2 regions of the Mesorhizobium sp. Cs1299R1N1 genome follow, and region 2 is predicted to be linked to the other one. Evidence: predicted binding sites of a transcription regulator. Region 2 holds the regulator's gene; the other holds the start of a gene.
What was found. The regulator LexA, encoded in region 2, represses DNA repair genes until DNA is damaged. The targets are predictions, from matches to a motif close to TGTTCNNNNTGTGTTCNG.
Positions count from the first base shown of each region.

Region 1: a site for LexA is predicted at 6,060-6,077, ahead of O7A70_RS17780 (PA0069 family radical SAM protein). Genes of this name have one in related genera too.

Region 1 covers NZ_JAPYKR010000007.1:317,527-325,300, reverse strand. Annotated here, with positions in the region: gene O7A70_RS17825 (GntR family transcriptional regulator) at 1-422, opposite strand, end outside; gene O7A70_RS17820 (polyprenyl synthetase family protein) at 531-1,547, opposite strand; gene O7A70_RS17815 (putative signal transducing protein) at 1,737-1,961, shown strand; gene O7A70_RS17810 (tRNA1(Val) (adenine(37)-N6)-methyltransferase) at 1,961-2,761, shown strand; gene O7A70_RS17805 (S49 family peptidase) at 2,839-3,702, shown strand; gene O7A70_RS17800 (hypothetical protein) at 3,786-3,971, shown strand; gene O7A70_RS17795 (4-(cytidine 5'-diphospho)-2-C-methyl-D-erythritol kinase) at 3,998-4,885, shown strand; gene moaB (molybdenum cofactor biosynthesis protein B) at 4,887-5,441, shown strand; gene O7A70_RS17785 (glycosyltransferase) at 5,473-6,000, opposite strand; gene O7A70_RS17780 (PA0069 family radical SAM protein) at 6,152-7,306, shown strand; gene O7A70_RS17775 (ribonuclease HII) at 7,459-7,774, shown strand, end outside.
Region 2 covers NZ_JAPYKR010000004.1:150,464-158,237, reverse strand. Annotated here, with positions in the region: gene lpxB (lipid-A-disaccharide synthase) at 1-154, shown strand, start outside; gene gltA (citrate synthase) at 189-1,511, opposite strand; gene gltX (glutamate--tRNA ligase) at 1,694-3,118, opposite strand; gene O7A70_RS10620 (ComEC/Rec2 family competence protein) at 3,222-5,675, shown strand; gene lexA (transcriptional repressor LexA) at 5,669-6,412, opposite strand; gene O7A70_RS10610 (GntR family transcriptional regulator) at 6,820-7,593, opposite strand; gene O7A70_RS10605 (ABC transporter substrate-binding protein) at 7,747-7,774, shown strand, end outside.

The DNA of each region.
Region 1 (7,774 bases), on a different contig from region 2:
CCGCATGGCGCCAGGATCAGCCGGTGAAAGGCGCGATTGGCCTCCTCCCACGACCTGACATCGCGGGATTTGTCGCCGGCCTTGGTCGCCTCCTCGGCCTGGTCGAGAATGGCCGAGGTCAGATGCGGCGCGGCGTGGCGCAGTGCCAGCACTTCGAGCGCCGCCCGCATTTCGGCGACCTCCTTGACCTCACCCAGGTCGAAGGCCGCCACGCGCACGCCACGGCGCGGCTCGCTGACGGCGAGCCCTTGCGCCTCGAGGCGGCGGAAGGCCTCGCGCACGGGAACATGGCTGGTGTTGAATTCCTCGGCGACATGATCCTGCCGCAGCCTCGCCCCCGGCTCGATCGTGCCGGAAATGATGCGATCCGCCAATACCTTGCTGATGCGCACCGCTATGGTGTCGTCCGTGCCTTTTGCCATGATTTATAGATAATTTGCGGCAAGGCGGCTTGTCGAGACGGCAGGGTCGAATTCACAGGCGTCTTTTCACTGGCGCAGCCCCGGGAAGCCCAGCGAAAGCCGGTCGCCTCAGTTCACCCGGCTGATGCAGAAATCGATGACGTCGATCAGCGCCGATTTCTGCGGCGTCTCTTCCAGAGGCGCCAAGGCGTCGCGGGCGATCTCGCCGAAATGGCGGGCGCGCCCGATTGTGTCGGCAATGGCGCCATGGCGGGTCATCAGGCCGATCGCCTTTTCCAGCCCGGCGTCGTCGACCACATTGTCCTCGATGGCACGCTTCCAGAAGGTGCGTTCGGCCTTGCTGCCGCGCCGGTAGGCGAGGATGACCGGCAAGGTCACCTTGCCCTCGCGGAAATCGTCGCCGACATTCTTGCCGAGATCCTTGCTGGTGCCGCCATAGTCCAGCGCATCGTCGATGAGCTGGAAGGCAAGACCGAGATTCATTCCGTAGGAGCGCAGCGCAGCGCGATCGTTGCGGGTCGCCTGGGCGATAACCGGGCCAACCTCGGCGGCGGCCGAAAACAGCGCTGCGGTCTTCGCCTTGATGACGGCGAAGTGCTCGTCCTCGGTGGTTTCGAGGTTCTTGGCGGCGGCAAGCTGCATGACCTCGCCCTCGGCGATGATCGAGGCGGCGCTCGACAGGATGTCGAGCGCTTCGAGCGAGCCGACATCTACCATCATGCGGAAGGCCTGACCGAGCAGGAAGTCACCGACCAGCACACTGGCCTGGTTGCCCCAGATCATGCGGGCGGTCTTCTTGCCGCGCCGCATGCCGCTTTCATCGACAACGTCGTCATGCAGAAGCGTGGCCGTATGCATGAACTCGACCGAAGTGGCGAGCTTGACGTGGCCCTCGCCGGCATAGCCGAACATCTGCGCCGCAGCCAGCGTCAGCATTGGCCTGAGCCGCTTGCCGCCGGACGAGATCAGGTGGTTGGCGACTTCGGGAATCATCTCGACGTCGGAGCCGGCCTTGGACAGGATCAGTTTGTTGACGCGCCCCATATCGGCCGCCGTCAGATCGATCAAATCCTTGATGGAGGCGGGCTCCCGCTTCCCGTTTTCGATGTTGAGAACGACACCCACGACAATCACTCCCGTCTTGGTATAACGCGTGCGACGGCACCCTTAGTCCCGGCACGGACTCTAGGGCGGCGGGCACGGCCACGGCAAGTGGCGAATTGGCGCGGCGGCGACGACAGCCTGTCAACGTCGGCAAACGCGGGAGTGCGGCCGCACGTTTACATGCATGCTGCAACCTGCGAGTTTCTTGCGATGATAGAGCTAATCCGCACCAACGACGCCGTCATCATCTCGTTTGTCGAATCGCTGATGCGCGACGCCGGCATCGGCTGCTTCGTCGCCGACCAGAATATGAGCGTGCTCGACGGCTCGCTCGGCATCCTGCCGCGGCGCGTCATGGTCGACGCCGACCAGGCCGACGCAGCGCGACGCATCCTGACCGACGCCGGCATCGCCAACGAGATCCGCCAGAAATAATGTCCGCCGCGCCAGCCACCCTTGACACGGATATGCCGGCCCATACGGTCGATGCCTTCCACCGCGGCCGGTTCTGGCTCGTGCAGCCCAAGCATGGCGGCCATCGCGCCGGGATGGATGCGATGATGCTGGCCGCATCGGTGCCATCCTCGTTTGGCGGGCGGCTCGCCGATTTCGGGGCCGGCGCCGGTGCTGCCGGTCTGGCAGTGCTGTCGCGCTGTCCGGACGCCCAGGCTGTGCTGGTCGAACGCGCGCCTGAGATGGCTGCCTTCGCGGCGGCCACGCTTGCCCATCCCGGCAATGCGCATCTCAGCGATCGCGCGGCCGTGCTTGTCGCCGATGTCACCGTTTCGGGCCGGGCCCGGGCCGCCGCCGGCCTTGCCGACAATGATTTCGACTTCGTCATCATGAACCCGCCTTTCAACGCAGCACGGGACCGCGCCACATCGGACCGCCTGCGAAAAGAGGCCCATGTCATGGAGGATGGCCTGTTCGAAAACTGGATCCGCAGTGCGGCAGCGGTTGTCAGGCCGCGCGGCGAGCTTGCCGTGATCGCCCGGCCCGAACAGCTCGGCTCCATTCTCGACGCGATTTCAGGCCGCTTCGGCGAAGCCGAGATGCTCGCCGTGCACCCTCGCCCCGACGCGGCGGCGATCCGCATTATCGTGCGGGCGGCGCTTGGGGCGCGGGGAAAGCTCGCCATCCGTCCGCCCCTGATGCTTCACGCGCGATCGGGCAACGGCCCCGACGAGCGCAGCGAAATGATAACCAACGGGCTCGCCTCGCTGTTCGGAGACTGAGCTGTTCGCGGCCTGAACATTGTCGTTGGGCGGGAAATCCCTACATGCCTGCAACCATCGCCGGAGACCACTTCATCGTGAAACGTCTTTTCAACCGTCTGCTGCCGAAGTCCTGGCGCTCCACCGTCGACACCATTCCGGTCATCCGGCTGCACGGCACCATCATGGCCGGCGGCGGTCCGTTCCGGCCGAGCCTGTCGCTTGCCTCCACCGCCGGGCTGATCGAAAAGGCGTTTTCCTTCGACGCGCCGGCGGTCGCGATCTCGATCAACTCCCCCGGCGGCTCCCCGGTGCAGTCGCGGCTGATCTTCAAGCGAATTCGGGACCTTGCGGTCGAGAAGAACAAAAAGGTGCTTGTCTTCGTCGAGGATGTCGCGGCGTCTGGCGGCTACATGATCGCTGTCGCCGGCGACGAGGTCTTCGCCGACCCCTCCTCCATCGTCGGATCGATCGGCGTGGTGTCGGCCTCGTTCGGTTTCCCGGAACTAATGAAGAAGATCGGCATCGAGCGCCGTGTCCACACCGCCGGCCAGAACAAGGCAGTGCTCGATCCGTTCAAGCCCGAGAAAAAGGAAGACGTCGAGCGGCTGAAGGTGCTGCAGCTCGAAGTGCACGAGACCTTCATCGATCTGGTCAAGGAGCGGCGCGGCACGAAGCTGGCGGACGATCCGGAGCTGTTCACCGGATTGTTCTGGACCGGCAAGAGAGGCTTGGAACTCGGCCTCGTCGATGCGCTGGGCGACATGCGCACAGTACTGAAGACCCGCTTCGGGCCGAAGACCCAGCTCAAGCTGATAACGGCGCCGCGCGGTCTGTTCGGCCGCTTCGGCCTGTTCGGCTCGAGCAAGGGCTTTTCAGCGCCCGATATCGCCGCGGCAGCGGCCAGCGGCGTCATTGATGCGGCGGAAGAGCGCGCATTGTGGGCGCGCTTCGGGCTTTGAAAAAGCCATGAAAGCGTCTAGCATGGTTGCCCGAAAGACCCGACCGGCCGCCCTTACTGGCCCAGCGTGGTAGGAGTTTTGACATGCCGCAACTCATTTTCTTTGCCGTCGTCGGCGTTGCCGCCTATTTCGGCTACCGCACCTTCCTGCGCGAGGCTGAGCGCGTGACGGCCAAGGTACGGCGGACCGAAAAACAGGCGGCCAACGGCGCGATGGGAACGCTGGTCAAGGATCCGAAGACCGGCGAATACCGGCTGGCCAAGGACTGACCCTCATTTCACTCGCAATCGAGACTGTGGAGTCCGGTCCGCATGTCCGGACATGGGCAGCACCGGCCAAGATAAACCTTGCCCTGCACGTCACCGGCAGGCGCCCCGACGGCTATCATCTCATCGAAAGCCTGGCTGTGTTCACGCGCTTTGGCGACAGGATCGAGATCGCGCCGGCTGAAGGCGACGATTTCACCATATCCGGCCGCTACGCGCCGGACGTTCCGCCCGATGGCGACAATCTGGTGCTCAAGGCACGCGACGCGTTACGGCAGGCCGCCGGTCTTCGGAGCACGCCGCCCGTGATCATCAGGCTCGAAAAGAACCTTCCAGTCGCGTCCGGCGTGGGCGGAGGGTCGAGCGACGCGGCGGCCGTGCTGCGCGGGCTGGCCGACAGCTGGGGGCTGGACATCGATAGCGCCGAGCTGGCGCGCATCGGTCTCTCGCTTGGCGCCGATGTGCCGATGTGCCTGGCGGCAAAGCCGCTGGTGGCGCGCGGCATCGGTGAGGAGCTGTCGATGGTGCCGGATTTTTCGGCGCTGGGTCTGGTGCTGGTCAATCCAGGCACGCCGGTCTCGACGGCGGAAATCTTCGCAGCACTGTCCCGGCGCGACAATGAGCCACTGCCGCCGCTGCCGCGCAGCATCGAGTTTCACAGCCTGCGCAACTGGCTGGAGATCACCCGCAACGATCTCGAACCTGCGGCCCTTGCGATGCGACCCGCCATAGGCAGGGCGCTTTCATGGCTTGATAAGGCCGGATCGGGTTTTTCACGAATGTCCGGATCGGGCGCTACATGCTTCGGCCTGTTCGAGACCGGCAATGTCGCCAAGCGCGCGGCGGCCGAGATCCGCAGCCGCCAGCCCGACTGGTTCGTCGCGGCAACACGCAGCATTGCATCGGAGGCTGAGTGAGATGGCCAGGATTGACGAGAGCCGTGCCTTCATTCCGGTGCGCATCGCGGTGCTGACGGTTTCCGACACACGCAGCCTTGCCAACGACAAATCCGGCCAGACGCTGGCCGATCGCATCACCGAGGCCGGCCACATCCTGGCCGGCCGAGATATCGTCATCGACGACCGCGAAAAAATCCGTGACACCGTTCTGGCGTGGTCGCGGGACAAGGCCATCGACGTCGTGATCACCACCGGCGGAACCGGTTTCACCGGCCGCGATGTGACGCCCGAGGCGCTGGAGCCGATTTTCGAAAAGCGCATGGATGGCTTTTCGGAAGTTTTCCACCGCATCTCCTACGACAAGATCGGCACCTCGACGATCCAGAGCCGGGCGACCGGCGGCGTCGTCAACGCCACTTTCGTCTTCGTGCTGCCGGGCTCGCCCGGCGCCTGCAAGGATGCCTGGGACGGCATCCTCAAGGCACAGCTCGACTACCGGCACATGCCCTGCAACTTCGTCGAGATCATGCCGCGCCTGGACGAACATCTGCGGCGCGGCAAATCGGCCCCTTAAAAAGCAACGCCACGCAGAGCAACTGCAAAAATCACCTCGGAGAGCGCTGCGCCTGCCTCGGTGGCGCCACCCAGATCTCGGCGTCGAGCTTCTTTGTCGCCAAGCCGCGCGCCAACGCCTCGGCGGTGCCGGCATTCTTGGACAGAGATGCCGCCTGCCGCTTGCTGATCACCAGTCCGTCGGCGAGAGCACGGTTTGCGGAAAAGACCCTGGCCAAGAACGGCGTACGGCTGCCCCGCGCCCGCGCGAACCGGGCGGCCATGGTCTGCCTGGCCGTATGGGCGACGACCGCGTCGATCCAGCCCTCTACCAGCCTCGCACCCGGTTCGAGAAACAGCAGCCAGTCACCCTTGGCCTGGCGGATGCCGGCGGCGATGCCGCCGCTCCCCACATAGTGGCAGCCGGCATGCTCGGCGACACGATGCGTGTGGTCGGTGGAGCCGGTGTCGCAGACGACGACCTCTCGCACCACGCCCTCGACCGCGCCGCCAATCAGCGTCGCCAACGTGCGGGCGAGACCCTCCTCGTCATTATGCGTTTCGATGAGAACACTGAGCATCGTGAGCCGAATAGCGGAAACCACTGACCGACGCCAGTTTTTGCATCGCGCCATAGAAAAGTTCTTGCTTTGTTCTCATCAACAAAATAGGAATAATTTCATGAGCAGAGCGATTCGACACAACATGGACAGTCCCTGGGAGCGGGCGAAGATGGAACCGATCATGCGCGCCGATATTGCGGCCTTCGGAGCAGGACGAGCCGAGATGGCCAACGCGATGATCGAGCAGAGTGGCATGCGGGTCCGTCCGGACCGCAACCGTGGCCGATCGGCGGGCATCAATCCGTCCGGCCGGTTCGAACCTGTCAGCCGGCATGTCTTTGACGATGGCTGGAGTTCGCTGGAGGAACTGCCTCCGTTCAAGACCGAGGTGCAGGTGGAGAAGCCGCGCACCATCATCACCCGCAACGAATCGCCCGACATCTCCTTCGACCGGTCGATCAATCCCTATCGCGGTTGCGAGCACGGTTGCGTCTATTGCTTCGCGCGGCCGACGCACTCGTTCATGGGCCTGTCGCCGGGCCTGGATTTCGAATCCAAGCTGTTCGCCAAGCCGGATGCGGCACGCCTGCTCGACAAGGAGTTGTCGAAGGATGGCTACCAGCCGCGCACCATCGCCATCGGCACCAACACCGATCCCTACCAGCCGATCGAGAAGCAGTACCGGATCATGCGCGAAATCCTCGAAGTGCTGGAGGCACGCGGTCATCCGGTCGGCATCGTCACCAAGTCAGCCCTAGTGGTGCGCGACATCGACATTCTGTCGCGCATGGCCGAGCGCGGGCTCGCCAAGGTGGCGCTGTCGGTAACGACGCTTGACCGCATGCTGGCCAGGACGATGGAGCCCCGCGCATCGACGCCGACCAAGCGGCTGGAAGCGATCAGGCAGCTTTCGGAAGCCGGCATCCCGGCTTCGGTGATGGTGGCGCCGATCATTCCGGGCCTGACCGACCAGGAGATGGAACGCATCCTCGACTCGGCACATCATGCCGGTGCGCGGGAGGCCGGCTATGTGGTGCTGCGCCTGCCGCTGGAGGTCAGCCCAATCTTCAAGGACTGGCTGCTGCGCCACTATCCCGACCGCTATCGCCACGTGATGTCGCTGATCCGTTCGATGCGCGACGGCAAGGACTACGATTCGGAGTGGGGCAAGCGCATGAAGGGCGCTGGGCCCTATGCATGGCAGATCGGCCGGCGCTTCGAGATCACCGCCAAGCGGCTCGGCCTCAATGCTGAACGGCGCACGCTGCGGACCGACCAGTTCGTCGCGGCCGGTAAGGACCAGGAGCAGTTGATGCTGCTCTGAAGCCGAAAGACACCGCGGCTGTTCATTGCCGCCCTGCAAAAAGATCCCGTCCGGCCTGCCCCGGCCTGCAGACGGTGCCCTCCCGGTCCGGCGCCCCACCCGACCCGGAGGGACTTGCGGAGAATCAGAGCCGATGCGAACCTCGCCGCAACATGGCTCGCGCGCGTTCTGATTCTCCGCCTCTCTTCGAAATCGTCGAGAAACCCGATTTCTCCTTCGAGACGAAGGCGATGGCCGATGGCCTGTGGCCGGTCGCGGGGATGGACGAAGCCGGCCGTGGCCCGTTGGCCGGGCCGGTGGTAGCGGCGGCAGTGGTACTCGACCCCGCCAACATTCCCGAAGGGCTCGACGATTCCAAGCGGCTCAGCCACTTGCAGCGCGAAGCGCTGTTTCTGCGCATCATCGGCTCCGCGCTCGGCGTCTCGATGGCGTCGGTCAGCGCCGAAGGCATCGATGGCAGCAACATCC
Region 2 (7,774 bases):
TGCGCGCCAGCTGGAAGCGCTGTTGGCAGACAATGGCATGCGCGCCTGGCAGAAAGACGGGTTTGCCGAGATCTCACGGCGCATGGCAACGGACAAACCGTCCGGTGAAATCGCCGCGGGCGTGGTCCTGCGCCATATGAAAAAGGCGCCCTGACGGACGCCTTTTTCGGTCATCAGCCCGGCACCGCTCACCGCTTGGCGATCGGCACGTAGTCGCGCTCCGGCGCGCCGGTGTAGAGCTGGCGCGGGCGGCCGATCTTCTGGCGCGGATCCTCGATCATTTCCTTCCACTGCGCGATCCAGCCGACCGTGCGGGCGACCGCGAACAGCACGGTGAACATGGTGGTGGGGAAGCCCAGCGCCTTCAGCGTGATGCCGGAGTAGAAGTCGACGTTCGGATAGAGCTTCTTCTCGATGAAATAGGGATCGGTCAGCGCGATCTTTTCCAGTTCCATCGCGATGTCGAGCAGCGGATCGTCCTTGATGCCGAGTTCGCCCAAAACCTCATGCGCCGTCTTCTGCATGATCTTGGCACGCGGATCGTAGTTCTTGTAGACGCGATGGCCAAAGCCCATCAGCCGGAACGGATCGTTCTTGTCCTTGGCGCGGGCGATGAATTCCGGGATGTGATCGACATGGCCGATCTCGCCCAGCATGTTGAGCGCCGCTTCATTGGCGCCGCCATGGGCCGGGCCCCACAGGCAAGCGATGCCGGCGGCAATGCAGGCGAAGGGGTTGGCGCCCGAAGAGCCGGCGAGACGAACGGTCGAGGTCGAAGCGTTCTGCTCATGATCGGCGTGCAGGATGAAGATGCGCTCCATGGCGCGCGCCAGCACCGGATTGATCTTGTATTCCTCGCACGGCACGGCAAAGCACATGTGCAGGAAGTTGGCGGCGAAATTCAGCTCGTTCTTCGGATAAATAAAGGGCTGGCCGATGTGGTACTTGTAGGCCATGGCCGCGATCGTCGGCATTTTGGCGATCAGGCGCATGGACGCAACCATGCGCTGGTATGGGTCGGAGATGTCGGTCGAGTCGTGATAGAAGGCCGACAGCGCGCCAACCACGCCGCACATCACCGCCATCGGGTGCGCGTCGCGGCGGAAGCCGGTGAAGAAGCGCGACATCTGCTCGTGCACCATGGTGTGGCGCGTCACGCGATAATCGAAATCGTCCTTCTGCGCCTTCGTCGGCAGTTCGCCGTAGAGCAGGAGGTAACAGACCTCGAGGAAGTCGCCGTGTTCGGCCAACTGGTCGATCGGGTAGCCCCGATGCAGGAGGATGCCGGCATCACCATCGATGAAGGTGATTTCCGACTCGCAGCTTGCCGTAGAGGTGAAGCCGGGATCATAGGTGAAGGCGCCGGTGGTGCTGTAGAGCGAGGCGATGTCGATGACGTCAGGTCCGACCGAGCCGCTTCGCACCTTGAATTCGTGAGTCTTGCCGGCGAATTGCAGCGTTGCAGTGGCCTCCTGGCCGCCCACATCCAGTTTTTTCGCAGCTTCGGTCATTGCAAACTCCTTCTTGTTTCCTCATGCCGGCAAAGGCAAATTCCGCAGAGCGACACGTCGAAATCACCGCAATGCGCGTATTCGCCACCGCATTTTAGGAGGTGCGTGCCAGATTGGGCCAAGCCTAATGTTGCACTGCGAAACGCGCCTTTCAATGCCAATCTTCTTGGGCCAGTTTGCTCCTAATCGATTTGATCCGCTATGCGCGCCAGGCTTTCCTCACGCCCCAGCACGGCCAGCACGTCGAACACACCTGGCGATGTGCTTTTGCCGGTCAAGGCAGCCCGCAGCGGCTGGGCCACGGCGCCAAGCTTGTGGCCGCCAGCCAGCGCATAGTCGCGGATCGCGGCCTCGGCCGTGGCGGCTGTCCAGTCGCCGGACAGCGCGTTCAAAGCTTCGTGAGCGCCGCGCAGGATCTTGCGGGCATCGTCGTTGAGCAGGAGTGCCGCCTTGTCGTCGATCGGCAGCGGCCGCGCGGCAAACAGGAAGCCGGCGCCGTCGACGAGCTCGACCAGCGTCTTGGCGCGCTCCTTCAGGCCCGGAAGTGCTGCCAGCAACTGCGCCTTGTTCTTCTCGTCGAGGCGCGCCGCCATCGCCGGGCCACCCTCCAGATAGGGCAAGGTGGCGATGAAAATGTCGAACAATTCGGTGTCGGCCATGCGGCGCATATGGACGCCGTTCAGCGCCTCGAGCTTGGCGAAGTCGAAGCGCGCCGCGCCCTTGTTGACGTCGCCGATATCGAACCAGGAGATCATGTCCTTGATCGACATGATCTCGTCGTCGCCATGGCTCCAGCCCAGGCGCGCGAGGTAGTTCAGCAGCGCCTCGGGCAGATAGCCCATGGCGCGGTAGGCCTCGACGCCCAGCGCGCCGTGGCGTTTCGACAGCTTGGCGCCGTCGGCGCCATGGATCAGCGGGATGTGCGACATCGACGGCACGTCCCAGCCCATGGCGTTGTAGATCACCGTCTGGCGGGCGGCGTTGGTCAGGTGATCGTCGCCACGGATGATATGGGTGATGCCCATGTCGTGGTCATCGACGACGACGGCATGCATATAGGTCGGGTTGCCGTCCGAACGCAGGATGATGAAATCGTCGAGATCCTTGTTGGGGAAACGCACCTCGCCCTGGACCCGGTCCTGCACCACCGTCTCGCCCTCGGTCGGTGCCTTGATGCGGATGGCACCCTTGACGCCGGCGGGTGCCTCCGACGGGGCGCGGTCGCGCCAGTGGCCGTTATAGCGTGGCGGCAGGCTCTTGGCGCGTGCCGCCTCGCGCATCGCCTCGAGCTCGGCTGAAGTCTCGTAGCTGTAATAGGCCTTGCCCAGGCGCACCAGCTCCTCGGCCACCTCCCGGTGGCGCGGCGCGCGCTCGAATTGGGAGACCGCGTCACCGTCCCATGACAGGCCGAGCCAGGTCAGGCCATCCAGAATGGCCGATGTGGCCGCATCGGTCGAACGCTCGCGATCGGTGTCCTCGATGCGCAGCAGCATCGTGCCGCCGGTGTGCTTGGCATAGAGCCAGTTGAACAGCGCCGTGCGCGCGCCGCCGATATGCAGATAGCCGGTCGGCGACGGAGCAAAACGGGTGATGACCTTGTCGGGCATGGAACTCTCGGAAAACGTCTGAAGCTGAGTGCGGAGTGCGCGGACTTTCGCGCGTCGCGCGTTCATGTAGCATAGGGTGTCGAGGGCGCAAGGGGCAGACCCGATGACTGGACGAGGCCGGGGCTCGGATCGGGGCGAGGGCGCCATTGTCGGCGTCAGCGAGCGATCCCTGTTCGCGACGCCTCCTGCGATCCCGCTGCCATCGCCGCTCGTGGCTGCGCCCGCAACCCAGCCGCTGCAGGCGGATAGCCCAGCGCCAACTCCCACTCCTGCCGCACGCAGAGTTGTGCGCATGCGCCGGCAAATCGGCCCGATATCCTTGCCACGCCTGCGTCACGGCGTCGCCAAGGCGGCGGAGCTGGAACTCGACCGGGGCATCGCCTTCCTGCTGGTGCCGGTCTGTCTGGCCGTTGGGGCGATCTGCTACTTTTCGTTGCCATCCGAGCCCGATTTTGCAAAGCCGGTCGCGGTCGTGGTTCTGGCGGCGGTCTGTGCATTCGTCGCGCGCTCCTGGCCGAAAACCCATCTGTGTTTCATGGCACTGCTGTTGTGTGTGCTTGGCCTGCTCGCGGCGAAGGTCGAAACATGGCGAGCCGGAACCCGGATGCTGGGCTCGGAAATCTCGACGCAACTGACCGGCCGCGTGATCTCGCTCGAGGAGATGGAGAGCGGCCGCATCCGGCTGACCATGGACGTGGTTTCGACCGCCCGGCCGAAACTGCGCTACGCGCCTGAAAGGGTCCGGCTTTCGGCACGCAAGATACCGCCCGAAATGACCGCCGGCTCGCTTATCACAGGCTATGCCAAACTGCTGCCGCCGACCGGCCCGGTGCGGCCGGACAGCTACGACTTCTCCTTCGACAGCTATTTCGCCGGCATCGGCGGCAGCGGCTTCTTTCTCGGCAATCCAACGGTTGTCTCCGCCGAAGCCGGTGAGATGCCGCTGCCGGCACGCGTGTTTTCAGGCATCGAAAATGCCCGCGAAGCCATCGCCGACCACATCAGGGGCAGCATTGGCGGCGCCGAAGGCGAGATCGCGGCGGCGCTGATCGTCGGCGTGCGGGCCGGCATTCCCGATGAAATCAACGAAGCGATGCGGCGAACCGGCATCTACCACATCATCTCGATTTCGGGTCTGCATATGGCGCTGGTGGCAGGCACCATCATGGGTCTGCTGCGCGGCGCCTTCGCGCTGTTTCCAGGCTTTTCCGCGCGCCGGCCGGTGAAGAAATACGCCGCCGCCGCCGCACTGTTTTCGATCGCCGCTTATCTCGTCATTTCGGGCGTCGTCGTCGCGGCCGAACGCAGCTTCATCATGCTGGCGGTGATGCTGATCGCCGTCTTGTTCGATCGCGCGGCGCTGACCATGCGCAACCTGGCGATCTCGGCGATCGCCGTTATCCTGGTTTCGCCGCACGAGGTCGTCGGCCCGAGTTTCCAGATGTCGTTCGCGGCAACCGCGGCCTTGGTTGGCGCCTATGCCGGCTGGGCCGACCACCACCAGGGAAAGACGAGGCCTCCGCCGCCAAAGCGATCCCTACCCGGGTTTCTGACGCGAAAATTCCTCTTGGCGACAGGTGGATTGGCCATGACGTCCATCATCGCCGGCAGCGCGACGGCACTGTTTGCCATCTGGCATTTCCAGCGGGTGTCGCCGCTCAGCCTGTTCGCCAATCTGGCCGTCATGCCAATCGTGTCGATCGTGATGTTCCTGGCCGTCGCCAGCGCGTTGCTGATGCCGTTCGGGTTGGATTGGCCGGCTCTCTACCTCATGGGCAAGGGCCTGACAGCGATGATCGCCATATCGGCGTGGATATCGGAGCGCTCTCCGGTCGATGGAGTCGGGCTGATTTCGCAGCAATCCGTGCTGCTGGTCACCGTCGCGCTGGTCATCGCGACGATGGCGACGACGTGGCTCCGGCTCACGGCGGTGCCATTCGCGCTTGCCGGTCTGTTGACTGTGTCGCACACGCGCACGCCCGATGTGCTGATCTCGGAAGATACGCGGTTGGTGGCTCTGTCGATCGGCAATGGCGAACTGGCCGTCAACCGGGAACGTCCGAACGAATTCGCAACCGACAATTGGAAACGCGCTCTGATCTCCGAAACAGTCGTCCTACCGGAAATGTTCGACAAGACGGACGGGCAATTCGATCTTGCCACTCCCACCGACCTGCCGCTGGGATCGCCGTTCTATTGCCGCGAAGGCCTGTGCCTTGCCAGGCACCCTTCCGGCGCGATCATCGCCTATGTCGAAGATCGCAAGAACACCTGGAAGGCCTGCGCTTTCGCCGACCTGATCGTCGTCAATGACGCGACCGCCTATGACGCCTGCCATAATCCGCTGGTTCTCGTCGTCACGAAACGGCAGCTCGCCCGCAAGGGGAGTGCCGCCGTCTTCTTCGATCCCCAGTCGGCCACGAGCCCGGCTGCGATCGAATTCGCCGTCGACGGACCATACCGGCCCTGGCACGAGCAGCGAAAATTCTCACGCGAGGCGCGGGGGTTGGCCCCCTATAAAAAGGCCGACAAGCCCGATGGCAAGCAAGTTCAGTAGCGCCTGATCAGCCCGACAAGCTTGCCCTGCACCTTGACCCGATCCGGTCCGAAGATGCGTGTTTCGTAGGCTGGATTGGCGGCTTCGAGCGCGATCGAGGCGCCCTTGCGGCGGAATCGCTTCAGCGTTGCTTCCTCCTCGTCGACCAGCGCCACGATGATTTCGCCCGGACTTGCTGTATCGGCATTGCGGATGATGACCGTGTCGCCGTCGAAGATACCGGCCTCGATCATCGAGTCGCCCTTGACCTCCAGCGCATAGTGCTCGCCGCCCATGATCATGTCCGGCGGCACCGAAATCGAATGCGTCTGATGCTGGATGGCATCGATCGGCACACCGGCGGCGATACGGCCCATGACGGGGATGGACACGGCTGAAACCGCATCATCGTCGTTGCCGGCCGCGGCCAGGCGGGAAGGCGGCGTCGCCGGCCTGATCTGGCGGCCGAGACTGCCTTGGCCAAGGCTGCCCTGGATGACGCTTGGCGAGAACTTCTTTGCCGCATTGAGGCCCGGCGCGATCGAGTCCGGCAGCCGCAGCACTTCCAGTGCGCGCGCCCGATTGGGTAGCCGGCGAATGAAGCCGCGTTCCTCCAGCGCCGTGATCAGGCGATGGATCCCCGATTTGGAGGCAAGATCGAGTGCTTCCTTCATCTCGTCGAAGGAGGGCGGTATCCCGCTTTCCTTGAGCCGTTCGTGGATGAACATCAGCAGTTCATGTTGCTTGCGTGTCAGCATGGCGGCCCCCAAGGCATTGAACGAAAGGTCTGAACCAGAATCGAAAAACAAACCCAGAACAAACACTATCCGTTCCAGTTGTGTTCCGCAACCGTTTAAAGTTTAATGAATTTGTTAACGCGTCTGAAGTTTTTTGCCGCGACAGCGGACTGCGGCCGACCCTTTCCGCGATCGGCAGGCATTGAAATTGTTTTGGTTAACGGCCTGTGGCCTATCCACTGATGGGCCGTGGCATCAGTCTTTCGGAGGGCTCTTCGCGGGTGGATTGTACAATTTGTGGATCCATTATTCGCGGAACGAAACGAAACCAAAACGCCAACGATTGGTAGCTTTGGGGCGGCGATGGATCCAGGTGCTTGGCCCACTCCGGCCAGCGCATGCCAACAGGCGTCGCGCAAGCGCTGAAGTCACCCGGAACCCGCTTTCAAACTGCCGGCGCGCGCGGCGTATTTGGTCGCGCCGCTGTCTTCGCTATGGACATAGACGTGCAGGGTATAGCCGATATGCGCCGTCATCAGCGCCTTGGCCCGCTCGACGTCACGATCGAGTGCAGCTTCCATGATCGCTGTATGGTGTTCGATCGCAATGGCTTCGCACAATGCCTCCATTGCCTCTTCATAACCGTCCTTCAGGCCAGCCGCGGCCCGCAATGTCGGCGCCAGGCCGAGAAAACGATGATGCCGTCGCAGCTGATCGGCGATGGTCGAGCGGAATCGCATGAGCCAATTGGAAGTCGCCGCGCTCAGCAGCGCCGCATGGAAAGCCTCGTGGTTCTCGTCCCATTTATCGACGGCCGCATCCGAAGGATCGTCGACCGCGGTCTTGCAACGGGAGAGCCGGTAGTGGGCGGTGACAACGGCATCCTCCCACTCCTTGCCGCCTTTTTCCATCGATTCGAGGAACAGGGGTATCTCGACCACCATCCTGGCGCGTGCCAGGTCCTCCAGTTCGGCCCGCGATACCGGAGCGACGGTAAAACCACGATTGCTGATGGCGGTGACCAGGCGTTCGGCCTCCAGCCGCGACAAGGCTTCGCGCAACGGCGTCCAGCCGACACCATAGGTGCCGCGCAGCGCACTCAGCTTGAGCGGGGCCCCGGGCATGAGGCGCGTCGTCAGGATATCGCGCCGCAACAGCTGATAGGCTGCCTCCGTCTTTGTGGAGATCGTTTGATCCTGCATCACGGTCCATCCATCGTCTGGCAGAGGAAAATTATATATGATGTAGGTGCATGGCAAGAATTATATATAATGTTTGACACGGGACGGCGGACTGACCATGATCGCCGCACTAGCCGCGGTGCAAGCGGCGTCGATCAAATCTGGGAGGAAATGATGTTGAAGTCGAAATCCGCTTGGCTGT